Regions from separate parts of the Brevibacillus schisleri genome, predicted to be linked through region 3. Evidence: riboswitches for the same ligand, from Rfam matches in the RefSeq annotation. Region 3 holds a riboswitch; each other region holds the start of a gene.

Region 1 (3,451 bases), 780 kb from region 3:
CACGAAAACTGGCCGAGTATCAAATCAATGTTTCCAAGTTGAATGTATCCCGCGAGCAAAAAGGGAAGAATGCCCTGCTTATCTCTGTGACTGATGAAGAGATTACACCAACGATTGTATCTGCCATCGAAGAGCTGCCCCAAATCACCAAAGTGTTATCTCTACAGTAAGCGAATCATGATAAACAAAAACTGCCCGTTGCTAGTAGCGGGCAGTTTTTTTCGTGGCGAATTTGAGTCCTTGACTAATGAAGACTGGCAAAACAGACGAGTGATTTTCGTTGGCAAATTCGTTAAAGGAAGCCTTGATTTGGCCCTTACCCATGGAGGACAATCGTTCGATCATCGCCAGTGATTTTTCTTTGACCAAGAATCGCCCATCGTTTTCCAACTCGCCGATCGTCAGGAGTGCATGGACGTCGAGGTCATCTGTCAGCAGGCTCGGCAATTGACTTTCCTTTGCAAGCAGCACGCTCTCATTCCAGTGGATAGAGGGACTACCGGCAATATACCGCTGGAACGCGTGTGGTCTCGACAGAAGCACATGCAAGACAAATAAGCCGCCTAGCGAATGTCCCAAAATCGCTTGCTGCGTCCGATCGATGGGGAAGTCGTTTTCGATGCTAGGCTTGAGCTCCTCCTCTAAAAAGGTGAGGAACTGCTCCGCTCCCCCCATCTGTGGCCACTCGGCTCCTTTTGGGCTGCCAGGAAGCTCTGAGGCGGGAACTTCATACGTGTAATCATAGAAACGAGCAGGATGATATGGGTCGTCTGTTGGATAGCCAATCCCGACGACGATAGCAGGATACACGCCAGTTCGTTCAGGGCCACGTGATTGTATCCGTATCGCTTCGGTCATAGTGGCAAAAACAGAGTTGCCATCTAGCAAATATATGACGGGAAAGCCTGATTCCGGAGGGGGATCGGCAGGTATACTTACGAAAATGTGATAGTCACGCTCTTGATAAGTCATGATTCTACGGTATGAACGAGGTATGACGACAGGTTGATAGTCGGTGCTTTTCATGAGGGCGACTCTCCAATCTCTCCAAGGCTAACCAACACACACAAAATCTATTATATGAACGAGAACCAGAGATTGGAAATAGCCGAAAAAGGAGAATAGTTAGTTTTCGAAAAGAGCCCATACTGAGCTTGACTCCTACGATATATTGAGGTAAAGTAAGTTTTACCAACTACATATTGATGCGGTAAGGTGTTTACCAGCCAGATTTGGTAGACTTAATAGGGAAGTCGGTGAGAATCCGACGCGGTCCCGCCACTGTAATGAGAGAGTTCCATTTGCGAAAGAAGGCCACTGATCATGAAGGATCGGGAAGGTGAAAATGGAGCGATGATCCAAAAGCCAGGAGACCTGCCTAACCGCTTGCACTGTTTACCCTACGGGAGATAGGGAAGTGTTCGAGCGCTCAATTCGCATTGGCGAATTGCTAGATGGAAGTCATCACGCGCATTCGGCATGTAAACGTCGGATGCGCTTTTACTTTGGCTAAATAACGTACATACAGAGTAAAAATAGCAAGGATAGGATGAGGGACATGCTAATCGCTTATGATTCAAAAACAGGAAACGTCCGACGATTCGTCAACAAAATTAATTTGCCACATGTGGAAATTGATCAAGATATGGTGTTGGACGAGCCATTCATTTTGATCACATACACGACGGGATTCGGACAAGTGCCGGAGAAGGTGGCGACGTTCCTGAAGCGAAATCATGTCCATCTGCGAGGGGTATCTGCCAGCGGCAACCGCAACTGGGGAACCAGCTTTGCCAAAAGCGCGGATACGATCGCGAGCCAATATGGCGTTCCGGTGATTTCAAAATTCGAACTGTCCGGTACCGGCCGTGACGTGGAACAATTTACGAGTGGGGTGGCAGCAATTGCGGCATATTGAATTGAACAACGAACTGATGCAGCGTGGCAACGACGGATTTTATCAACTGGAAAAGGATCGGGAGGCGGTTGCGGTCTTCATGGAAGAAGTGCAGTCCAACACGATGACTTTTGGCAGTGTGAAAGAACGCATGGACTATTTGATCGAGAATGACTTCTATGAAAACGTCTATGAAACATACACTGTTGAGCAGGTCGATGAAGTTTTCCGTTTGGCCTATGACGCCGATTTTCAATTTGCTTCGTATATGGCTATCTCCAAATTTTATAAAGATTACGCTTTGAAAACGAACGATAAATCGATGTACTTGGAGCAGTATCCAGACAGGGTGGCCGTTGTGGCACTGTCCCTTGGACAAGGTGACTTTGAGCTCGCTAAGCGTTTAACAGTATCCATGATGGACCAACGCTTGCAACCAGCGACACCAACTTTCCTGAACGCAGGAAAAAGCCGCCGGGGAGAAATGGTTTCCTGCTTCTTGCTCGAAATGGATGATTCACTGAATTCCATCAACTTTATTTTGGGAACTTGTATGCAGCTATCCAAAATTGGCGGCGGTGTAGCCGTAAACCTGTCCAAGCTTCGCGGACGAGGAGAGCCGATCAAAGGCGTCGAGGGCGCGGCAAAAGGTGTCATGCCGGTTCTCAAGCTGTTGGAAGATGCGTTTTCCTACGCGGATCAAATGGGGCAACGGAAAGGCTCAGGTGCAGCGTACTACAACATCTTCGGCTGGGATATCAACGAGTTTCTCGATTGCAAAAAGATCAATGCGGATGAAAAAGCCCGCATCAAAACGTTGTCCATCGGCCTGATCGTACCAAACGTGTTCTACAAGCTGGCTGAGGAAAACAAGCCACTGACTGTGTTTGCTCCATACTCCGTGTACAAAGAATACGGTGTGCATCTGGATGATATGGACCTCGATGAGATGTACGACGAGCTCTTTGCTAACGATCGCATCAAGAAAAAGACCGTGATGAGCGCACGCGAGATGTTGACCAAAATCGCGATGATCCAAATGGAATCGGGCTATCCGTACATCATGAACAAAACGAATGCGAACAACAACCATGCACTGAAAGATCTCGGTTCGGTAAAAATGTCCAACCTGTGCACGGAAATCTTCCAACTACAGGAGACTTCGACGATTACCAATTACGGCGAGATGGATATCATTCGTCGCGATATTAGCTGCAATCTGGCATCGCTCAATATTGTCAACGTGATGGAACGCAAAATGATCCGTGAATCCGTCCACGAAGGAATCGAAGCCATTACAGCCGTGAGTGACATGACGCGCGTAGAAAACGCTCCAGGCGTTCAAAAGGCAAACCGCGAGCTGCACTCCGTAGGTCTCGGTGCAATGAACCTGAACGGTTATCTGGCAAAGAACAGAATCGCTTACGAAAGTGAAGAAGCGAAAGATTTCGCCCGTACGTTCTTCATGATGATGAACTTCTACTCCTTGGAAAAAAGTATGGAAATTGCCAAGGTAACAGGCAAGACCTTCTTGGGCTTTGAACAATCGGAATA
Region 2 (3,451 bases), 780 kb from region 3:
TAACATACCCTTCATTGGTTTGGCGGTCAATGATTTTGCATACACACTTTCTTTGACCGTCATTGGTGCCACAAACTCCACATCTCCGTAAATAACAGGTGGCTTCACGCAGCGGGATCCATATGACTGCACCCAGCCGTTTTTCGTGAACAAAAAGCCATCGAGCTTTTCGCCAAAATACTCAACCATATCGGTTCGTTCGAACTCACCATGGACGAGGACATCCAGACCGAGCTCTTCTTGTATTTTGACCCATTCCTTGATTTGCGCCTGAATGAAAGCGTCGTATTGCTCCACTGTCCAGTTCCCTTTTTTAAACTGCTGTCGTGCTTGGCGAACCTCTGCCGTCTGCGGGAAGCTTCCGATTGTGGTCGTTGGCAACAGCGGCAGCTTCCACGTATTTTGTTGAATCTCTCGACGTTCAAGAAAAGGAACACTTCTTTCAAGTTTGGCAGCAGCGATTTGACGTAAAGCATTCTTCACATCTTGACGATTCCTTGCTGGAGATAATGCCAGCTTCAGCAAGTCCGCTTCATTTTGAGCGATCTCTTTTGAAATGACGTACTTACCATATCGGAATCCTTGGACTAAAAGCTGTACTTCCCCTAGTTTTTCGTCGGAAAACGCCAATACAGACACGACTTCCTCTGGAAATTCGCTCTCTGCTTCAACTGTTACAGGAACGTGCAACAAACTGCTAGATGGCTGCAGCCACAGCTTTTCGAGTGGAACGATCTCGGAAATTTCATTGACCAGCTCCCATTTCTCCTCAATGGACGCACGCCATATGTTTCGACCGTCGATGATTCCCGCTGCGAGAATCTTGTCTGCTGGAAACCCGTGTGTTTTTAGATGAGTCAAATTGCGCTTCGCTCCGTGTACAAAATCAAGACCGATTCCTTTTACCGGTAAGGAAACTAGCTCCTTGTACCAATCCACCGCTTCAAAATAGGTTTGCAGCATGCATTGTAGATGCGGGAGTGCTTGACCGATTTGCGTATAGATACGCTTGATGATGGCGCGTTCTTGCTCAGAAACATCCAGTACAAATGCAGGCTCATCGATTTGCACCCATTCCACGCCGTGCAGCTCTAACTCCCGGAGAACGTCTATGTAGAGCGGAACGAGTTGATCCACGACGATCTCAAATTCGTTTTTCTCATATCCTTTAGACAATTTGACAAAAGTATACGGGCCTACAATAACAGGCTTTCCGATGAAGCCATACTTTTCTTTGGCCTCCAAATAGGCCTGGAGAGGTTTGTTCTCGGTTATGGCCGGTTGTCTTTCACCGAACTCCGGGACGATGTAATGGTAGTTCGTGTTAAACCATTTCGTCATTTCGCTGGCGACAGCTTCCTTCGAACCGCGAGCCATGGCGAAATATGTGGCTAATGAAACCGGGCCTCCCTCGTATTCATAACGCTTGGGGACCATTCCAAACATCACAGCCATGTCTAGCATTTGATCGTAGTACGTAAAATCACCCACAGGGATCAGCTCGACCCCTTTTTCCTGCTGACGTAACAGGTTTTGGTGACGGATTTGCTCCATTTGCTGGATCAGGCTTGCCTCATCGATGCTGCCTGCCCAAAATGCTTCCAATGCCTTTTTCCACTCGCGGTTTTTCCCGATCCGTGGATATCCCAAATTGCTGCTTTTCATGAGCTTCCTCTCCATTCTTCATTCGATCTTGACTTGAATCCGCCCAATAAAAAAGGCATCTCCAACGATCAAAAAGAACGTTAGAAATGCCAAATAAGCACTGAGATCACAGCATCCTAACACCTCCCTATCTCCCGTAGGTTAAGCAGTGTCGTCGAAACAGGCAGGTCTCCTGACTTTGGGATCATCATCTGCACATGCCTTCCCAATCCGTTTGGATCAGTGGCTAATAAATGTGCCGACTCCCCTCATACAGTGGCGGGACCGTGTCGGATTCTCACCGACTTCCCTTTTCATCCTTGGTCGAACTTGATAACCAAAGAACCTGTTCCCACTCCTATGAAATTATCATGGTTCTGTGAAGTGCCCCAGAAAACGAGCAGGGCAGCATACTGTTCATACAGTAACACAGAATCCATTTTTTGTCATACTAAAATCTAAAATCATCGTCCGTCAACGGCTCTACGTTTAGTGTACGGACATAACCATTTCCTTTTTTCGAGAAGAAGTCATGCTGCTTCGTCTGCGTGCGAATGCCGTTCAGCACGATCGGGTTCACTTCTTCCTCCGGGAATAGCGGGTCCAGCCCCAGATTCATCAATGCCTTGTTCGCGTTGTAGCGCACGTAGGCATGAACCTCGTCAGCCAAGCCTATTTCGGTATACAACGAAGTCGTATAGGCCTCTTCATTTTCTTGCAGCTCATGCAAAAGGGCATACAGCTCCTCTTTTGCTGCGGTCTGCTCGACCACACTCAGGCCTTGATAGACTTCTTGCGCGAGAACGCCGACATAGAGACCGTGGATGCTCTCGTCACGAACAATCAGGTCGATAATTTCCCCACTGCTTGTCATCTTTCCTTGCCCCGCCAAATATAGCGGATAGAAGAAGCCGCTGTAAAACAGATAGCTTTCCAGGAAGACGGACGCTACCATCGCCATGTACAAGTCTTTCGGTTTCTCAATTTCCTGATAGCGTTTGGAGATGAGGGCCGCTTTCTTTTGCAGGTGTGGATTGTTTTCTACCCACGAAAAAATACCGTCAATCTCCTCTGTCGATGCCAGCGTTGTAAAAATGCTGCTGTACGATTTGGCATGGATTTGCTCCATCATGCCCATAAAGGCGAGAACCGCTTTTCTTTGCAGTCCATCGACATGCTCCATGATCTTCGGCATCCCTACTCCACCCTGAACCGTATCCAGTAAGGTGAGACCGCCCAATACTTTTTTATACGTATCCCGTTCAGTCGCACTGAGCTCCATCCAGGCCATCTTGTCATCTGACAACGGAATCTCATCATCCGTCCAGAACTGCATGATGTTTTGATTCCAAAACGTCATCGTAAAATCGTCGTCCGGCCTGTTCCAATTGACTGCTTTCATATGGCGTTCCTCTTCTCTTTTTGCTTGATGCTTTTCCTTTTATGAATCTCGTTCACTAAACTGCGCAGCTAATGCACTCTTCTACAGTCAAATGCTTCGTACGCGTATAGTAGAGCGACTTCAGACCTTTTTTCGCTGCGTAAATGTAATAGCGAGCTAGCTCTCTGGTTGAAATGTTGCTGTTCACGTGCAGCACAGTCGAAATTCCTTGGTCGATGTGCTCTTGAATTTCGGCAATCAGATCAATCACTTTGAATTGGTCGATGACATACGCCGATTTGTAGTAAAAATAGTTTTCCTGCGACAAGTATGGCATCGGGTAATACGTCGTAGAGTTGGCATACGTTCTCGTTTCGATATGCTCAACAATTGGCATCACACTAGAAGTCGCATTCTGAATGTAGG
Region 3 (3,451 bases):
GAAAGATTCACGTGACCATCTGTGTCCATAGGAGCAGAGGCAACGAAGAACATTCGCTGCTTCTTGATAAACTTCTCATGCTCAGGTCTTAACTCAGAAAAAAGCTGACCCATTTTGCACCCCTCCAGGTAAAGGAATTGTTTTTACTACCCTCATATTACGATGAAAATATGAAGAATTTGTGTTGTTTTTCCCAGTTCGTCCAAAATTGATGATAAAGTGTAAATATTCCCTCAATAAAATGGTTTTTGAAAAGGAGGAGCATTTACATGCAATCATCACAGCCAATTTACTTAGGGGAGCGCATCCATTTAATAGACGGTTTCGATATGGGCTGGGCGGAACGCACGGGGACATATGTCATCGCTGAAGAAGAACTGACTTTGGTCGAAACAGGGCCAAGCCCCTCCGTCCCATACATCAAGACCGGCCTCGCCAAGCTCGGTTTTACCCCGGAACAAGTAAAATACATCATCGTGACGCACATTCATTTGGATCATGCGGGAGGAGTGGGACTTTTTCTAAAGGATTGCCCAAACGCAAAGATCGTCGTCCATCCAAAGGGTGCACGTCACCTCGTTGATCCAAGCCGACTGATCGCAGGGGCGAGAGCGGTGTACCATGATGATTTTGATCGATTGTTTGATCCGATTGAGGCTGTTCCCGAAGAGCGAATTTTGATTCGTGGAGACGGAGATACACTAAAGATCGGGGCGAATTGCATGTTGGAGTTTCTGGATTCGCCAGGTCATGCCAATCATCATTTCAGCATCTACGATCCCGTTAGCCGCGGCATGTTCACAGGTGATACGGCAGGTGTACTTTATCCGCAGCTTAAAAAGGACGGTATACACCTCGTGCTGCCATCTACTTCTCCGAATCAGTTTGACCCAGATGCCATGTTAGCGTCTCTACGTCGATTTGAAGCGCGCAAGCTGAATTGCATTTACTTTGGTCATTTTGGGATGTCTGAACAGGTAGACGATGTGTACCGCCAAATACGTGAGTGGCTCCCTGTGTTTGTGGCGGAAGGAGAATCAACACTTGCTGCTGGACAAACATATGCTGACCTGTCTCGTAAGTTATTGGAACGAGTCTCGGAGCATCTACAGTCACAAGGCATCAATGATGACCACGAAGTTTTCGGAGTACTCAAGCTCGATTTACAGGTGTGCGCCATGGGCATTCTGGATTATTTGCACAAACGAGGGTAAAAGCTTTGCCAAAAGCATTCCATTTGCCTGAACCCTTTGTTCAGGCGCTTTCATTTTTAGCAGACAAGAAAGTAATAGCTTACGTGTTTGTCATTCTTTTTTCACCCAAGGAATGCTATGATGTAGGATGAGTCATGGACTGTGACAATTTCAAACGTAACAGCAAATAGGTGCCTCGTCTTTTCTCAAAAAGATCGGGTGAAAAGGGAAGTCGGTGAAAATCCGACGCGGTCCCGCCACTGTAAATCGGCTCGTTACTCAGCCGTAAGCCAGGAGACCTGCCTGTTTGTTTTCGTGCCTGTTGCCTTCGCGGAAAGGATCGGCCTATTTCAGGAAGCAGTCCTGTCTGTTTGCCCTGAGGTACCGACCCTTTGATTTCCGAATGGAAGCAAGGGTCGCTTTTTTTATTGGAAGGTACAGTCAATCAGACACGCAGAAAGGAAGTTCTACATATGAAACGTTCATTGCGATTCATGATCCCACTACTAGTTGCGGCGAGCCTCGCAGGTTGTGCGGGTAACGATAACAGCCAGCCAGCACCTGGTGGACAAACAAGTGCACCGCAGACAGCACCGCAAGAGAATACAGCCGAGCAGCCTGCAAAACAAACTACGTATCCGTTGACAGTCAAGGATGCGACAGGAAAAGAAGTAACCTTTGCAAAAGCTCCTGAGCGAATCGTCTCCACATCACCTGCCGAGACAGAGATTTTGTTCGCATTAGGCTTGGAAAATCGGATTGTAGCTGTCTCGGACTATGATGATTATCCAGAAGCGGCGAAGGCAAAACCGAAAATTGGCGGCGTCGTCAAACCGAATGAAGAAGCGATTCTCGCTCAAACGCCAGATATGGTCGTCGGTGGGATTTCGATGGAGAAGCCAGTGGCTGACAAGCTCAAATCACTCGGGATGCCCGTCTACATTACCCATCCGACAAAGATGGATGACATCCTAAACAATGTGTTAGCGATGGGAGTGATCACTAACAAACAAGAACAAGCCGAAAAAGTCGTCGCGCAAATGAAGAAGGATATCGCGTACGTTCAAGATGCAGTGAAACATGTAAAACCGGAAGAGAAGAAAAAGGTATACCTTGAATTTTCCCCAGGCTGGACAGTCGGAAAAGGTGAATTCATGGACGAACTCATCACACTGGCTGGAGCGACAAACATTGCTTCTGACACACAGGGCTGGAATCCGATCAGTGAAGAAAAGATTTTGCAAAACGATCCAGACGTCATTTTGTATGCGAGCGGAATTACCGATGAAAAGACTGGCGTCAAGCTGGAGGATATGATCGCCAAGCGTAATGGCTGGGATAAAATGAAGGCGATTCGTGAAAAACAAATCTTTGGCATGGACCAAAATATTTTGTCCCGTCCCGGTCCGCGTATTACACAAGGCTTGATCGAAGTAGCGAAGGCGATTTACCCAGACTTGGTGAAATAAAATGAAGAAACGATTGTTCATATGGGGAGGAGTCAGCTTTCTCGTCCTTCTGGCATCAATAGTCATCAGCATCTCGATGGGGGCGGCACATCTCCCCATTTCGCAAGTATGGCTCATCCTGCTCCATCAAATCTCGGGCTTGTCTGAGTGGATCACCGTAACGTGGCCGGAGTCATCTGAGCAAATTGTCATGAAGGTTCGTTTTCCACGCGTTGTATTGGCTGTTTTGATTGGCGCCTGCTTGTCTCTTGCGGGAGCGGGTTTTCAGGGAGTTTTGCGAAATCCTCTCGCAGATCCGTTTACGATGGGCGTGGCATCAGGTTCTGCTGTCGGAGCAGCCTTTTTGATCCTGTTTGGCTTGCAAATCAGCTTTTTGGGTGCATGGAGCACGCCTGTTGTCGCTTTTCTTACAGGACTGCTCAGTTTATGGATCGTACTCGGACTCGCGAACACGCAAGGAAAGCTGCAAACGGAGACCCTGATTTTGTCTGGTGTTGTGGTGCAGGCTTTTCTCGGCTCACTCGTTTCCTTTATGGTGTCGCTATCCGACCAGACGGTGAATGAGATCGTGTTCTGGCTGATGGGCAGCCTGTCATTTCGGGGCTGGGCCTTCACGTATGTCTTGATTCCGTACTTGGTCATAGGCGGAATGGTGCTGGTAAGCTATGCACGTTCCTTGAACCTATTTGCGTTAGGCGAGCGGCAGGCTGCGCATCTCGGCGTCCATGTAGATCGAACGAAGCTGGTGGTTTTGGTCGTCTCGACTCTTCTGACGGCAGCGGCGGTTTC
Region 4 (3,451 bases), 2.1 Mb from region 3:
CTGACTCCTCGCCCATCAGCATCGCATTGAGCGAGCGGTATTGGGCCATTAAGACGATGAGACAGATGACAACAATCAATGTAGGGATCGTCAGGTACTCCCATTTGCCGCCAGCCAGACTGCCACTCAACCAAAACAGGACCGTTCCAATTCCATGCTCATTCGGTGCTGAAAACACAAGGAGACTGGTAATGGCCGACAAGATCGCAGATATCGCAATTCCAGCCATGAGCAGGCGTACCGTCGAGTTTTGTCCTCCAATACGAGATAGCGTAAAAATGAGAATGATGGACACGAGAGAGCCTGTAAAAGCGCCAAAGGTTAACGCATATTGCCCGTACATGCTGAATGCTCCGAAAATAATTACGGAAGTAGCTCCAACGGAAGCACCTGAAGATACGCCTAACACATACGGGTCAGCCAGGGAGTTGCGAACCAACGATTGGATCGCTACTCCCACGACAGACAGACCTGCGCCGACGATCGCCCCCAAGAGTACACGCGGAAAGCGAATATCCCAAATAATTGTTTGCTCCCCTTGGGACCAGTCCACCTCAATCCATTGGGTCAACATCGGAATTTTTGATAAGGCAATTTTCCATACCGTAGTCGGTTTAATCTCCACCGATCCGAGCGTAACTGCGAACGTAATCGAGAGGAAGAGTCCGACCAATAAAGTAATGATGATAGAAGGTAACTTGATCTGTTGCAGTGCTATTCCCTCCCTTAAAAGGGGCGTACTCTATTTGAATTTATCCGGGTAGAGTCCTTCCGCCAAAATTTTCAGCGCAATCGGTGCTCGAACGCCTTCAGAAGCCGCAGACAATGGCAATACAACCAGTCGTTGATTTTTAATCGCCGGGATATCCGCCAGTTCTTTTTTGGTCAAAAGGAAATTACGCTTTTGCTCAACAGTTCTATCCCCGTAGTCTACGATAATAATCACGTCTGGATTGCGACTCACTACTTGCTCCCAATTGACCTCTGCCCAACCCTTTTGAATATCGTCAAAAATGTTCTTGCCGCCAGCCGTTTTGATTAAGGACGTCATGTAGTTGTTGGCTGCTGTGAATGGCTTATCTTCCCCGTTGTCGTACACGAATACTTTAAGTGGCTCGTCCACCTTGCCAATTTTGCTAATCGTTTGATCCATTTCACTCTTCATTTTATGGATCAAATCATTGGCTTTGTCCTCCACACGGAAAATGCGTCCGATGTTCGTAATATCCGCGAACACATCGTCGATCGTTGGACCAGGCTTGTTAGACGATTCTTGCAGATACGATTTGATGCCGACCTTTTCCAAATCCTGCATCGTTCCTACGCCCTTTTCGCCGAAACCGCTTTTCCATCCGGCGTACACGAAGTCTGGGTTCGCTGCCAACAGCACTTCTTTCGTAGGATACTTGTCAGACAGGACCGGAATCTTGTCATAATCTGCTTTTAACGCTGGAAGGATTTCATCGTCCAGGTAAGCGGTTCCGACCATTTTATCAGCCAGGCCCAACGCCAACATGATTTCGGTGACGTGTTGGTTCAATGTCACGGCACGTTCAGGTGCTGTTGGATAGGTCATTTCGATGCCATTATTGGTGAGTGTTACAGGCTTGCTCTCTGCTGCTGGAGCAGCGGTTTGTTCTGTTTTGGCTGGAGCCTGCGTTGTCGTAGTGGAGCCGCATGCCGAAACCAAAAGCATGGCAGCTGTCATGATACCGAAAGCTAGTCCTTTCATTACTGTATGTGTTTTGATTGTATGAAACATCTGTAATCCCCTTTTTCTTTTATAAATGTTGTAGTAAACCAATTGCTTCCACAAAAAAAGCACCCCCCATTTCAATCGGGAGGTGCATGACAAACGTAGATATAGCCATAATAGGCGCAAAGGCGCCCTTTCATAGACTGTTTCCACATCTGCCCCATCCTCGTGGGTCGATTGTAAATGATCGCATGGCAGGTCTCCTGGCTTACGGATCAACACACCCAGCTACCTTCCCATTTTTTGTCTCGCAAAAAACAGTGGCTATTCGCTAGGCGCTCCTCGTTACAGTGGCGGGACCGCGCCGGTTTTTCACCGGACTTCCCTTTTAAGCTGACGGCATATGCCATCCAGCACCATTCGATACGTATTCAATTTTTCCAACTTATTCATCCGTTAATAGAAGTCAGTTTTTTCGGGAACTGCGTGAGTATTTCAACGCCCGTTTCCGTAACCAATACATCGTCTTCAATCCGCACGCCACCTACTCCTGGCAAATAGATGCCCGGCTCGATGGTAAAGACCATTCCTGGACGAAGCACTTCTTGGTTCTGGCTGTGAACAGACGGATATTCGTGTACATCCATCCCTAGTCCATGCCCAAGGCGGTGCATGAAGTATTCTCCGTAGCCTTTTGCGGTGATAACATCGCGAGCGGTTTTATCCAAATGCGCAAAGGTCACACCCGGACGAATCTCAGCAATTGCCGCTTCGTTAGCAGCCAATACTGTCTCGTAAATTTCTTGTAGCTGGGCGCTGATCTCGCCTACAGCAAAGGTACGCGTAATATCGGATACATATCCGTTCGCAGCTACCCCGATATCAAACAAAAGCAAGTCGCCTTCTAGCACCTGGCGCGTTCCTGGCTTCCCATGTGGCAAAGCGGACTTCTCCCCTGCCAATACCATGGACGTAAAGGATGGACCTTCTGCACCCCAGCGCTTCATCTGGAATTCCAGCTCAGCTACGATTTCTGTCTCGGTCATGCCTGTCTTGACTTTTTTCAGGGTCTCCCGCAAGGAATCCTCGACCAACTGAACAGCGTGCTTCAGACGATCCACTTCGTCCGCAGATTTGATCAAACGCATTTCACGGAGTGGCTCTTCCACGTCTACATAGCTCGACGCCAGAACAACTTGTCCAAGTGCTTCATAGCGCTCGACAGTCATATGACTTTTTTCAATTCCAAGCTTCGCCAAGTTCGCTGGTAACACTTGCTTGAGGATTTCATACGGGTTTTGGATATCCGTATGTGTATGGATATCTTGAACGAACGAAGCCTCTGCTGCTGCCTCACGATCAAGAGCAGGTACAATTAAGGAAGGCTTTCCTTCAGCAGGAATAACAAGACCCATAAAACGTTCATGTGGGTCAGTAAAAAATCCGGTCAAATAGTAGACGTGCTTGGGAGAGGTAATCAACACCGCGTTCAGCTCTTGCTCTGTCAAAAACGTGTGGAGCTTCGAAATGCGCTCTTGAAACAACTTCTTCACCCTGCTTTCACCAATTATTCTATTGCGAGAATACCACTTCCCCATCAAAAAAAGAAGAGTTCAATTGCAAAATCTACTTCGGATCGGACAACCTAAGGGTGGGGTGAAAACAAAAATGGAACAAATACTCGTCCATCAGGATGGCAAGCAGTTTGCTTTTCACATATCGGGGAAAGGCCAGCCGTTATTGTGTATCCATGCG

Evidence for each region. A riboswitch is a leader RNA that binds a small molecule or an ion and turns the genes downstream of it on or off. The one in region 3 is predicted to bind cobalamin.
Region 1: another riboswitch for cobalamin. It lies ahead of nrdI (class Ib ribonucleoside-diphosphate reductase assembly flavoprotein NrdI); the one in region 3 lies ahead of ACUUHJ_RS20685 (ABC transporter substrate-binding protein).
Region 2: another riboswitch for cobalamin. It lies ahead of metE (5-methyltetrahydropteroyltriglutamate--homocysteine S-methyltransferase); the one in region 3 lies ahead of ACUUHJ_RS20685 (ABC transporter substrate-binding protein).
Region 4: another riboswitch for cobalamin. It lies ahead of ACUUHJ_RS11095 (ABC transporter substrate-binding protein); the one in region 3 lies ahead of ACUUHJ_RS20685 (ABC transporter substrate-binding protein).

Annotation. Positions count from the first base shown of each region.
Region 1 covers NZ_JBVNDM010000001.1:3,592,389-3,595,839, reverse strand. The annotation lists gene ACUUHJ_RS16795 (ACT domain-containing protein) at 1-170, shown strand, start outside; gene ACUUHJ_RS16790 (alpha/beta hydrolase) at 202-1,026, opposite strand; cobalamin riboswitch at 1,197-1,396, shown strand; gene nrdI (class Ib ribonucleoside-diphosphate reductase assembly flavoprotein NrdI) at 1,559-1,918, shown strand; gene nrdE (class 1b ribonucleoside-diphosphate reductase subunit alpha) at 1,905-3,451, shown strand, end outside.
Region 2 covers NZ_JBVNDM010000001.1:3,588,750-3,592,200, forward strand. The annotation lists gene metE (5-methyltetrahydropteroyltriglutamate--homocysteine S-methyltransferase) at 1-1,665, opposite strand, end outside; cobalamin riboswitch at 1,811-2,009, opposite strand; gene nrdF (class 1b ribonucleoside-diphosphate reductase subunit beta) at 2,096-3,046, opposite strand; gene nrdE (class 1b ribonucleoside-diphosphate reductase subunit alpha) at 3,102-3,451, opposite strand, start outside.
Region 3 covers NZ_JBVNDM010000001.1:4,372,259-4,375,709, reverse strand. The annotation lists gene ACUUHJ_RS20695 (pyridoxamine 5'-phosphate oxidase family protein) at 1-113, opposite strand, end outside; gene ACUUHJ_RS20690 (MBL fold metallo-hydrolase) at 270-1,214, shown strand; cobalamin riboswitch at 1,366-1,514, shown strand; gene ACUUHJ_RS20685 (ABC transporter substrate-binding protein) at 1,667-2,662, shown strand; gene ACUUHJ_RS20680 (FecCD family ABC transporter permease) at 2,664-3,451, shown strand, end outside.
Region 4 covers NZ_JBVNDM010000001.1:2,231,081-2,234,531, reverse strand. The annotation lists gene ACUUHJ_RS11100 (FecCD family ABC transporter permease) at 1-718, opposite strand, end outside; gene ACUUHJ_RS11095 (ABC transporter substrate-binding protein) at 743-1,762, opposite strand; cobalamin riboswitch at 1,933-2,132, opposite strand; gene ACUUHJ_RS11090 (M24 family metallopeptidase) at 2,146-3,240, opposite strand; gene ACUUHJ_RS11085 (alpha/beta fold hydrolase) at 3,365-3,451, shown strand, end outside.